One region of the Cellulomonas sp. CW35 genome, then DNA from elsewhere that is predicted to be linked to it. Evidence: riboswitches for the same ligand, from Rfam matches in the RefSeq annotation. Region 1 holds a riboswitch; the other holds the start of a gene.
The links. Region 1 has a riboswitch for S-adenosylmethionine ahead of ACT17Q_RS09250 (hypothetical protein). Riboswitches for the same ligand answer to the same signal wherever they lie in the genome.
Positions count from the first base shown of each region.

Region 2: it holds a riboswitch for S-adenosylmethionine, as region 1 does, so the genes downstream of both, ACT17Q_RS02780 (NAD(P)H-dependent oxidoreductase) here and ACT17Q_RS09250 (hypothetical protein) in region 1, are expected to answer to the same signal.

Region 1 covers NZ_CP199000.1:2,013,514-2,017,893, forward strand. The annotation lists gene ypfJ (KPN_02809 family neutral zinc metallopeptidase) at 1-164, shown strand, start outside; gene ACT17Q_RS09245 (NYN domain-containing protein) at 190-1,122, shown strand; gene ACT17Q_RS09250 (hypothetical protein) at 1,211-1,975, opposite strand; SAM riboswitch class IV at 1,986-2,103, opposite strand; gene ACT17Q_RS09255 (metal-sulfur cluster assembly factor) at 2,207-2,536, opposite strand; gene sufU (Fe-S cluster assembly sulfur transfer protein SufU) at 2,533-3,009, opposite strand; gene ACT17Q_RS09265 (SufS family cysteine desulfurase) at 3,058-4,344, opposite strand.
Region 2 covers NZ_CP199000.1:584,851-589,230, forward strand. The annotation lists gene purL (phosphoribosylformylglycinamidine synthase subunit PurL) at 1-1,277, shown strand, start outside; gene ACT17Q_RS02775 (flavin reductase family protein) at 1,550-1,972, opposite strand; gene ACT17Q_RS02780 (NAD(P)H-dependent oxidoreductase) at 1,969-2,550, opposite strand; SAM riboswitch class IV at 2,568-2,676, opposite strand; gene gdhA (NADP-specific glutamate dehydrogenase) at 2,917-4,251, shown strand.

The sequences.
Region 1 (4,380 bases):
CCGCAGCCGTGGGCGACGACCACATCCAGCAGCAGTCGGGCGGCGGTGTGAACCCCGACTCGTGGACCCACGGCTCGAGCGAGCAGCGCCAGCGCTGGTTCACCACCGGCTACCAGCAGCGCGACCTCGCGGCGTGCGACACCTTCGCCGCCGACACGCTCTGACGCCCGCATCGGGCAGACTCCGGGCATGAGCACCGACGACAGCTCCGCCCGCGTGGGCGTCTATCTCGACTTCGACAACATCGTCATCTCCCGCTACGACCAGCTCCACGGTGACGGCTCGTGGCGCAAGGACAACGCGCGTGACGCCGGTAAGGACGTCGCCCCTCGGCTCGACGCCGCCCGGGTCGACGTGAGCGCGCTCCTCGACTACGCGTCGTCGTTCGGCACGCTCGCCGTGACCCGCGCGTACGCCGACTGGTCGGTGCCGGCCAACGCGGCGTACCGGCGCCAGCTGGTGGACCGCGCGATCGACCTCACGCAGCTCTTCCCTGCGTCCGGTACCAAGAACGGCGCCGACATCCGGCTCGCCGTGGACGTGCTCGAGGACCTGTTCCGTCTCACCGACCTCACGCACGTCGTGATCGTGGCTGGCGACTCCGACTACATTGCGCTCGCGCAGCGGTGCAAGCGCCTCGGGCGCGTGGTCGTCGGCGTCGGCGTGCCGGGCGGGACCAGCAAGGCACTGATCTCCGCGTGCGACGAGTTCGAGTACTACGACGAGGCCGTGCGGCAGTCGGACGAGGCAGAGGACGACGACACCGTCGTCACGGGCGCCCCGGACGACGCTGCTGCCTCGCCCGTGACGACCGCTCCGCGCACGGCGACGACCGCGACGCGCACCGAGCCCGAGACGTCGTCACAGCCGATCAGCGGTCCGGTCGCGACGCGGCTGCTCGCACGCGCACTCGGGCTGGTCGCGAAGGACGCCGACGGCTGGAGCCAGGCGTCGGCGGTCAAGCAGCAGATGAAGCGGCTCGACCCCCGGTACAACGAGGCTGCGCTCGGCTTCGCGACGTTCACGGACTTCGTGCGCTCACGCCAGGGGCAGGTCGAGCTCCGGGAGGAGGGCCAGGCGCGGTGGCTCCGGCTGCGCGCCCCCAAGTCGAAGAAGGGCTGAGCGCACGCCGCGCCGGGCTGACCTGCGTGGCGCGGCCCAGTGCGACCCCCACCACGCAGGTCAGCCGGACCCACGCGATGCGTCGGTGCTACGCGCGGGCCGCGCGCGCGAAACGGGTCAGGCGGACCCGAACGAGACGGCTCACGACGGCGCCCAGCGCGAGCGGCGCACGCGTCACCGTCGCGAGGGCTCGGGCCGTCTCCCGGCCCACCCGGTCGACGTCAGCGCGGACCGAGGCCGCAATCACTCCCACCTGGTGCGCGCGCAGGGCGTGCGCGAGCGCCGGGACGTCCGCCAGCACGTCGGCGCGCACGGCGTGGTCCTCGGGAGCGAGCAGACGCAGCCACTCCGCGAACAGACGCACTCGTGCTTCCGCCGAGTCGTCGAGCAGACCGGACCGGAGAGCGTCCTGCCGGCTGACCGCTCGCACGGTGCGATCGTGATCCCGCACCGAGTCCAGCTCGACGACCGCCATACCCGACGCCGCGGCGTCGTCGAGCAGCTCGGTCAGGCGCGCGTCGCGCAGCTGGAGCGCGGCGCGGACGGGCGCCCACGACGCGTCGTCGGGGTCGGACAGCCCGGCGAGCTGCACGACCCCGTCGCCGGCCGTCCGACCCGCACGCGAGCGTGCCGCTCCGGCCCGCCGCGAGACCTCGGACTCGAGCCAGGTGCAGTCGTCGCAGAGCGTCTTGGCGACCCTCAGCAGCGACAGACCCCAGTCGCCGACCAGGCACGCGGTGCACAGCTCCCCGCGGGTGACGAGGTCGACACCGGTCCGGCTCGCCTCCGCGACCGCCGCGGGGGCGGGGCGCAGCTCGACGAGACCGTCGGCGCGCAGGAACTTCTCACTCATGGGCGTACTCCCTTCGCACTTCCCGGCGGCGGTCGCCGCCGGGCCGGTCTTCCTCCGGGGCACCGTGCGCGAGGTTGCGCGGTTGCCGGACCAGCACGCGGAGGGCGTCTCGCTGATCGCTCTTGACCTGGGGAGACGCTAACGCGGCCCGGCTCGCACGAGCAAGGGACGTCACACGAACGCGGGCGGTGGACGACGAGTCCGCCGTCCACCGCCCGCGTGCGAGGTGTGTCAGATGTTGAAGCCGAGGGCCCGCATCTGCTCACGACCGTCCTCGGTGATCTTCTCCGGGCCCCACGGCGGCATCCAGACCCAGTTGATGCGGAAGCCGTCGACGATGCCGTCGAGCGCCTGCGCCGACTGGTCCTCGATGACGTCGGTGAGCGGGCACGCCGCCGACGTGAGCGTCATGTCGATCACCGCGGTGTTCTGCTCGAGCGCGACCCCGTACACGAGGCCGAGGTCGACGACGTTGATCCCGAGCTCGGGGTCGATCACGTCGCGCATCGCCTCCTCGACGTCCGCGACGGTCGTCGGTGAGCCAGTGCTGGGGGTGGTCATGCGTCCTCCCGGGATCCGGTCTTGATGAGTGCGTCGTTCAGCGCGACCCAGCCGAGCAGGGCGCACTTCACGCGTGCGGAGTACTTGCCGACGCCCGTGAAGGCGGCGGCGTCGCCGAGCGCCTCCTCGGCATCGTCGTCGTCGAGCCCCTGCCCCCTGGACTGCATGAGGTCGCGGAACGACGCGGCGAGCGTGTCGACGGTGCCCAGCGGCTGGTCGAGCACCAGGTCGTGCAGCACCGAGACCGAGGCCTGCGAGATCGAGCAGCCCTGCCCCTCCCAGCGCAGCCCGCGGACCACCCCGGCGTCGTCGACGTCGACCTGCAGGGTCACCTCGTCGCCGCACGTGGGGTTCACCTGGTGCGACTGCGCCGAGCGGGCGCCGTCGGCCGCCTCGCCCAGCCCTCGCCCGTGCGGGAACTTCGCGTGGTCCAGGATCACCTGCTGGTACAGCTGCTCCATCGAGCTGCTCATACGTCGCCCTTCTCGTGGCGCCGGGGGCGCCGTCAGTCCGTCAGTCCGTCAGTCCGTCAGTCCGAAGAACGCCCGGACCCCCGCGAGCGCTTCCCGGAACACGGCGATCTCCTCGTCGGTGGTGTACACCGCGGCGGTCGCGCGTGCCGTGGCGGCCACGCCGAACCGGCGGTGCAGCGGCTGTGCGCAGTGGTGGCCGACGCGCACCGCGACGCCGGCGTCGTCGAGCACCTGCCCCACGTCGTGCGCGTGCACGCCGTCGACGACGAACGACACCGCGGCGAGCCGGTCTGCGGTGTCGGTCGGGCCGATCACCCGCACACCCGGCACGGACGCCACCGCGTCGAGCAGCAGGCCCGCCAGGTCGTGCTCGTGCGCGGCGACGGCGTCCATCCCGAGGTCGGACAGGTAGGTCGCGGCCGCGCCCATCGCGACGGCCTGCGAGACCATCTGCGTGCCGGCCTCGAACCGCTGCGGCGGCGGGGCGTACGTGGTCTCGGTCATCGTGACGACCTCGACCATCGAGCCGCCCGTCGTGACGGGCGGCATCGCCTCGAGCAGCTCACGTCGCCCGTAGAGCGCGCCGACGCCGGTCGGCGCGAGCATCTTGTGCCCCGAGAACGCGGCGAAGTCGACGCCGAGCTCGTGCAGGTCGACCGGCAGGTGCGGCACGGACTGGCACGCGTCGAGCACCGTGAGCGCGCCCACCTCGCGGGCGCGGGCGACGAACGCGGGCACGTCGGTGATCGCGCCGGTCACGTTGGAGGCGTGCGTGAAGGCCAGCACGCGCGTGCGGTCGGTGACGACGCTCGAGATCTCGTCGGTCCGCAGGCGCCCGTCGTCGTCCACGCCGATCCACCGCAGCGTCGCGCCCGTGCGCAGCGCGAGCTCCTGCCACGGCACGAGGTTCGCGTGGTGCTCGGCCTCGGTGACGACGATCTCGTCGCCGGGACGCAGCGCGAACCGCTGCGCCGCTGCTCCCCCGCGGCCCGCCGTCGCGTTCGACAGCGCGTAGGCGACCAGGTTGATGCCCGCGGTCGCGTTGCTCGTCCACACGAGCTCGCCGGGCGACACCCCGACGAACGACGCGACGCGCGCCCGGGCGTCCTCGAACGCCTCGGTCGCCTCCTCGGCGAGCTGGTGCGCACCGCGGTGGACCGCGGCGTTGCGCTGCAGGTAGAAGTCCTGCTCGGCGTCGAGGACCACGTCGGGCTTCTGGGACGTGGCCCCCGAGTCGAGGTAGACCAGCCGCTTGCCGTCACGCAGCGTGCGCTCGAGCAGCGGGAAGTCGGCCCGCACCGCCGCGAGCTCGGCGGCCTCCAGGGTGGTGCTCACTGCGGATCCCCTCGACGTGGACGGGTGGGGTGCGCG
Region 2 (4,380 bases), 1.4 Mb from region 1:
GCAAGTGGGACGTCGAGACCGCGATCATCGGCGAGGTCACCGGCTCGGGCCGGCTCACGATCGACCACCACGGGCACCGCATCGTCGACGTCGACCCCAAGACGGTCGCGCACGACGGCCCGGTCTACGACCGCCCGTACGCGCGTCCCGCGTGGCAGGACGGGCTGAACGCCGACACGTCCGCGTCGCTCGCGCGTCCGACGAGCCCCGACGAGCTGCGCGCGACCGCGCTGCGCCTGCTCGGCTCGCCGAACCTCGCGTCCAAGGAGTGGGTCACCAAGCAGTACGACCGCTTCGTGCAGGGCAACACCGCCCTCGCGCAGCCCGACGACTCGGGCGTGGTCCGGGTCGACGAGGAGAGCGGCCTGGGTGTCGCGCTCGCGACCGACGCGAACGGCCGCTACGGCAAGCTCGACCCGTACACGGGTGCGCAGCTCGCGCTCGCGGAGGCGTACCGCAACGTCGCGACGACGGGCGCGCGCCCGCTCGCGGTGACCGACTGCCTCAACTTCGGCAGCCCCGAGCACCCCGACTCGATGTGGCAGCTCGTCGAGGCGATCCGCGGCCTGGCCGACGCGTGCCAGACGCTCGAGGTCCCCGTCACGGGCGGCAACGTCTCGCTCTACAACGGCACGGGCGAGCCCGGGAAGATCGACTCGGCCATCCACCCGACGCCCGTCGTCGGTGTGCTGGGCGTGCTCGACGACGTCGCGTCCGCGGTGCCGTCCGGCTGGACCGCGCCGGGCGTGTCGGTCTACCTGCTCGGCACCACGCGTGCCGAGCTCGACGGGTCCGCGTGGGCGGACGTCGAGCACGGTCACCTGGGCGGCGTGCCGCCGCGGGTCGACCTGGCCGCCGAGCGTGCGCTGGCCGCGGTGCTGCAGAACGCCGCGCGCGACGGCCTCGTCGACGCGGCGCACGACCTGTCCGAGGGCGGCATGGTCCAGGCGCTCCTCGAGTCGTCGCTGCGGTTCGGCGTGGGTGTGCGCGTGTCCCTCGACGCGCTGTGCGAGCGGGACGGCCTCACGCCGTTCGAGGCGCTGTTCTCCGAGTCCACGGCACGTGCGCTCGTCGCGGTGCCGCGCTCGGAGGAGGTGCGCTTCGCGGACCTGTGCGTCGCGCGCGGCGTCCCGGCGCTCAAGCTCGGTCAGACCGCGGACGTCGCGTCCGACGACGAGGAGGCCGGTCCGGCCGTCGAGGTCGAGGGCCTGTTCGCGATCCCGCTGGCCGAGGCCCGCGACGTGTTCGAGGCCACCCTCCCGCGCCACTTCGGCTGACCCCGCACCACCCCGGAGCCCCCGCACCCACCCGGCGCGGGGGCTTCGTCGTCCCCGACACCCAGCCCCCGCACCCGACACCCGATACCTGACCGCCCCACCCCGCCGACCTCGCGCTTCCTCCGGCTCGGCCCCTCCAGAGCCGGAGCAACGACGGGGTCAGCGGCGGGGGCCTCGGTCGAGACCGCGCTTGCTCCGGCTCAGCTCCTTCGGACCCGGAGGAACCGCGGGGTCGGCGGGCGGGGGCGTGGGCGAGGTGGGGCAGCGGGGGCTCACACGGGGAACGAGATGGTCCAGATCGTGGGATCGGGATGAGTGGTCGTTGACACCGGCTCCCCGGCCGGCAGCGCGGTCCAGCCGCCGGCCGCGAACCGGTCGATGCCGCTCGTCGCGAACCTGGCCGAGACGTCGTCCTGGTGGTCGGCGAGGAAGCTGAGGGCGAGGGTCGTCGCACGCGAGACCGCGGGCCACGAGGACGACGAGGACGCGAGCGAGAACGCGAGCAGCGGCGGCTCGGTGGAGACCGAGATGACGGACGTCGCGGTGAACCCGACGGGTCGGCCGTCCGCGTCGCGCAGCGTCACGACGACGACGCCCGCGGGGTGGCCGCGGAACACGGCCTTGTACTCGTCGGGTGACAGGCGCGACTCGTGCGGCGCGTCGGTGTGCGGGCGGGCGACCGGCTCGGCGGTCATCGGGCTGCCTCCGCGAGGTCGAGGTCCGCGGCCGGCTGACCGACGGCGCGGCGCAGCGCGTCGCCGCCGCGCGCGAGCCAGGCGTCCACGGCGCGGTCGAGGCCGGTCGGGTCGGCGAGGTCGGCCTCGGTGACCGTGAGGGCGCGGGTCGGGACGACCGCGCCGAGCTCGACGAGCACGGGCCGCAGGTGGACCTCGCCGACGAGCGCGTGCGCCGGGTTGCCGGACACGACGAGGGGCACGACGACGACGCCCGCGAGCCCGTCGGGGCCGTACAGGTCGAGGAACGCCTTCAGCAGGCCCGTGTAGGAGGCCTTGTAGACCGGGGTCGCGATCACCGCGACATCGGAGTCCGCCAGCGCGCCGAGCGCGGCGTCGACCTGGGGTCGCTGCCCGGCGAAGAGCTCGCCGGCGACGGTCACCAGGTCGACCGTGGTGGTGACCGTCCCGCCGACGTGGGCGGCGACGGCAAGCGCCGCGGCCCGGGCGGCCGCCAGGGTGCGCGATCCCTCGCGCGGGTTGCCCGCGACCACCACGACGGTGGGCTCGGGGTGGGTGTCAGGTGCGTGCGTGCTCATGGTCCCTCGCAATCGTTCCGTCACGTTTGCCGGCCCGTGGGCCGGCCAGGTCGTCCCCCGGAGCACCCCGCGCGTGACCGGGGTTGCCGACCAGCGAGCCGGGGCTTGGCGCTGGTTCTCGTGACCTCGGGAGGGGTATAGCAGCGGGTGCGAAAAGGGATACCAGATTGGTCGGAAATCTCGTCTGGTGGACGTCGCGGGGCCCCGCGCCCCAGCGGCACGCCGACCGCGGGGCGACGAGCGCCGCGCCGCCCAGCGACCCGCGGATGTCCACGGGTCGGGAGTCCTGCGCCCGACTGCCGGACGGCGTCTAGCCTGGGGCGTCCTCACATCCAGGCCACGCGGAGCAGAGCGGAGCCGAAAGACATGCAGGTGCAGCTGGAGCGTGCCCTCGAGCAGGTGCTCGCGCGCAACGCCGGGGAGCACGAGTTTCACCAGGCCCTCCACGAGGTGTTCGACAGCCTCGGGCCGGTGCTCGACCGCCACCCCGAGTACGTCGACGCCGCCGTCCTCGAGCGGCTGTGCGAGCCCGAACGGCAGATCATCTTCCGTGTCCCCTGGGTCGACGACTCGGGGACCGTGCAGATCAACCGGGGCTTCCGCGTCGAGTTCAACTCCGCACTCGGCCCGTACAAGGGCGGCCTGCGGTTCCACCCCTCGGTGTACCTCGGGATCGTGAAGTTCCTGGGCTTCGAGCAGGTCTTCAAGAACGCGCTGACGGGCATGCCGATCGGCGGCGGCAAGGGCGGCTCGGACTTCGACCCGCGCGGCAAGTCCGACGGCGAGGTCATGCGCTTCTGCCAGTCGTTCATGACGGAGCTGTACCGCCACATCGGCGAGTACACGGACGTGCCGGCCGGTGACATCGGCGTCGGCGGCCGTGAGATCGGCTACCTGTTCGGGCAGTACAAGCGCATCACCAACCGCTACGAGTCGGGGGTGCTCACGGGCAAGGGCCTCACCTGGGGCGGCTCGCTCGTCCGCAAGGAGGCGACCGGCTACGGCACGGTGCTCTTCGCGGAGAGCATGCTCCGGACGATCGGCGAGTCCTTCGACGGGCAGCGCGTGGTCGTCTCCGGTGCGGGCAACGTCGCGCTGTACGCGATCGAGAAGGCCCAGCAGCTGGGCGCGCACGTGGTCGGGTGCTCGGACTCGTCGGGCTACGTGCTCGACGAGAAGGGCATCGACCTGGACCTGCTGCGGCAGGTGCGCGAGGTCGAGCGCGGGCGCGTCTCGGTGTACGCCGAGCGTCGCGGCGCCGTGTACGTCCCGGGCCGCCGCGTCTGGGAGGTCGGTGCGCAGGTCGCGCTGCCGTGCGCCACGCAGAACGAGCTCGACGAGGACGACGCGCGCGCGCTCGTCGGCTCCGGCGTCAAGGTCGTCGCCGAGGGCGCGAACATGCCCACGACGCCCAAGGCGATCACGCTGCTGACCGAGTCGGGCGTGCTGTACGCGCCCGGCAAGGCCGCGAACGCAGGCGGTGTCGCGACCTCCGCGCTCGAGATGCAGCAGAACGCGTCGCGGGACTCGTGGACGTTCGAGCACACCGAGGAGCGCCTCGCGGCGATCATGCGTGACATCCACGACCGGTGCCTGACGACGGCCGACGAGTACGGCGTGCCCGGCTCGTACGTCGCCGGTGCCAACATCTCGGGCTTCGTGCGCGTCGCGGACGCGATGCTCGCGCTCGGCCTGGTCTGACGGCCGTGCGGCCCCGGTCGCCTCACGCGAGGCGACCGGGGCCGCGGCCTGTCGCGAACGGGTGAACCCGGACGTCCGGGCTGCAGTGCGCGCCCCGTGCGGCCGCTGACGTGCTCATGGGTGGACGAC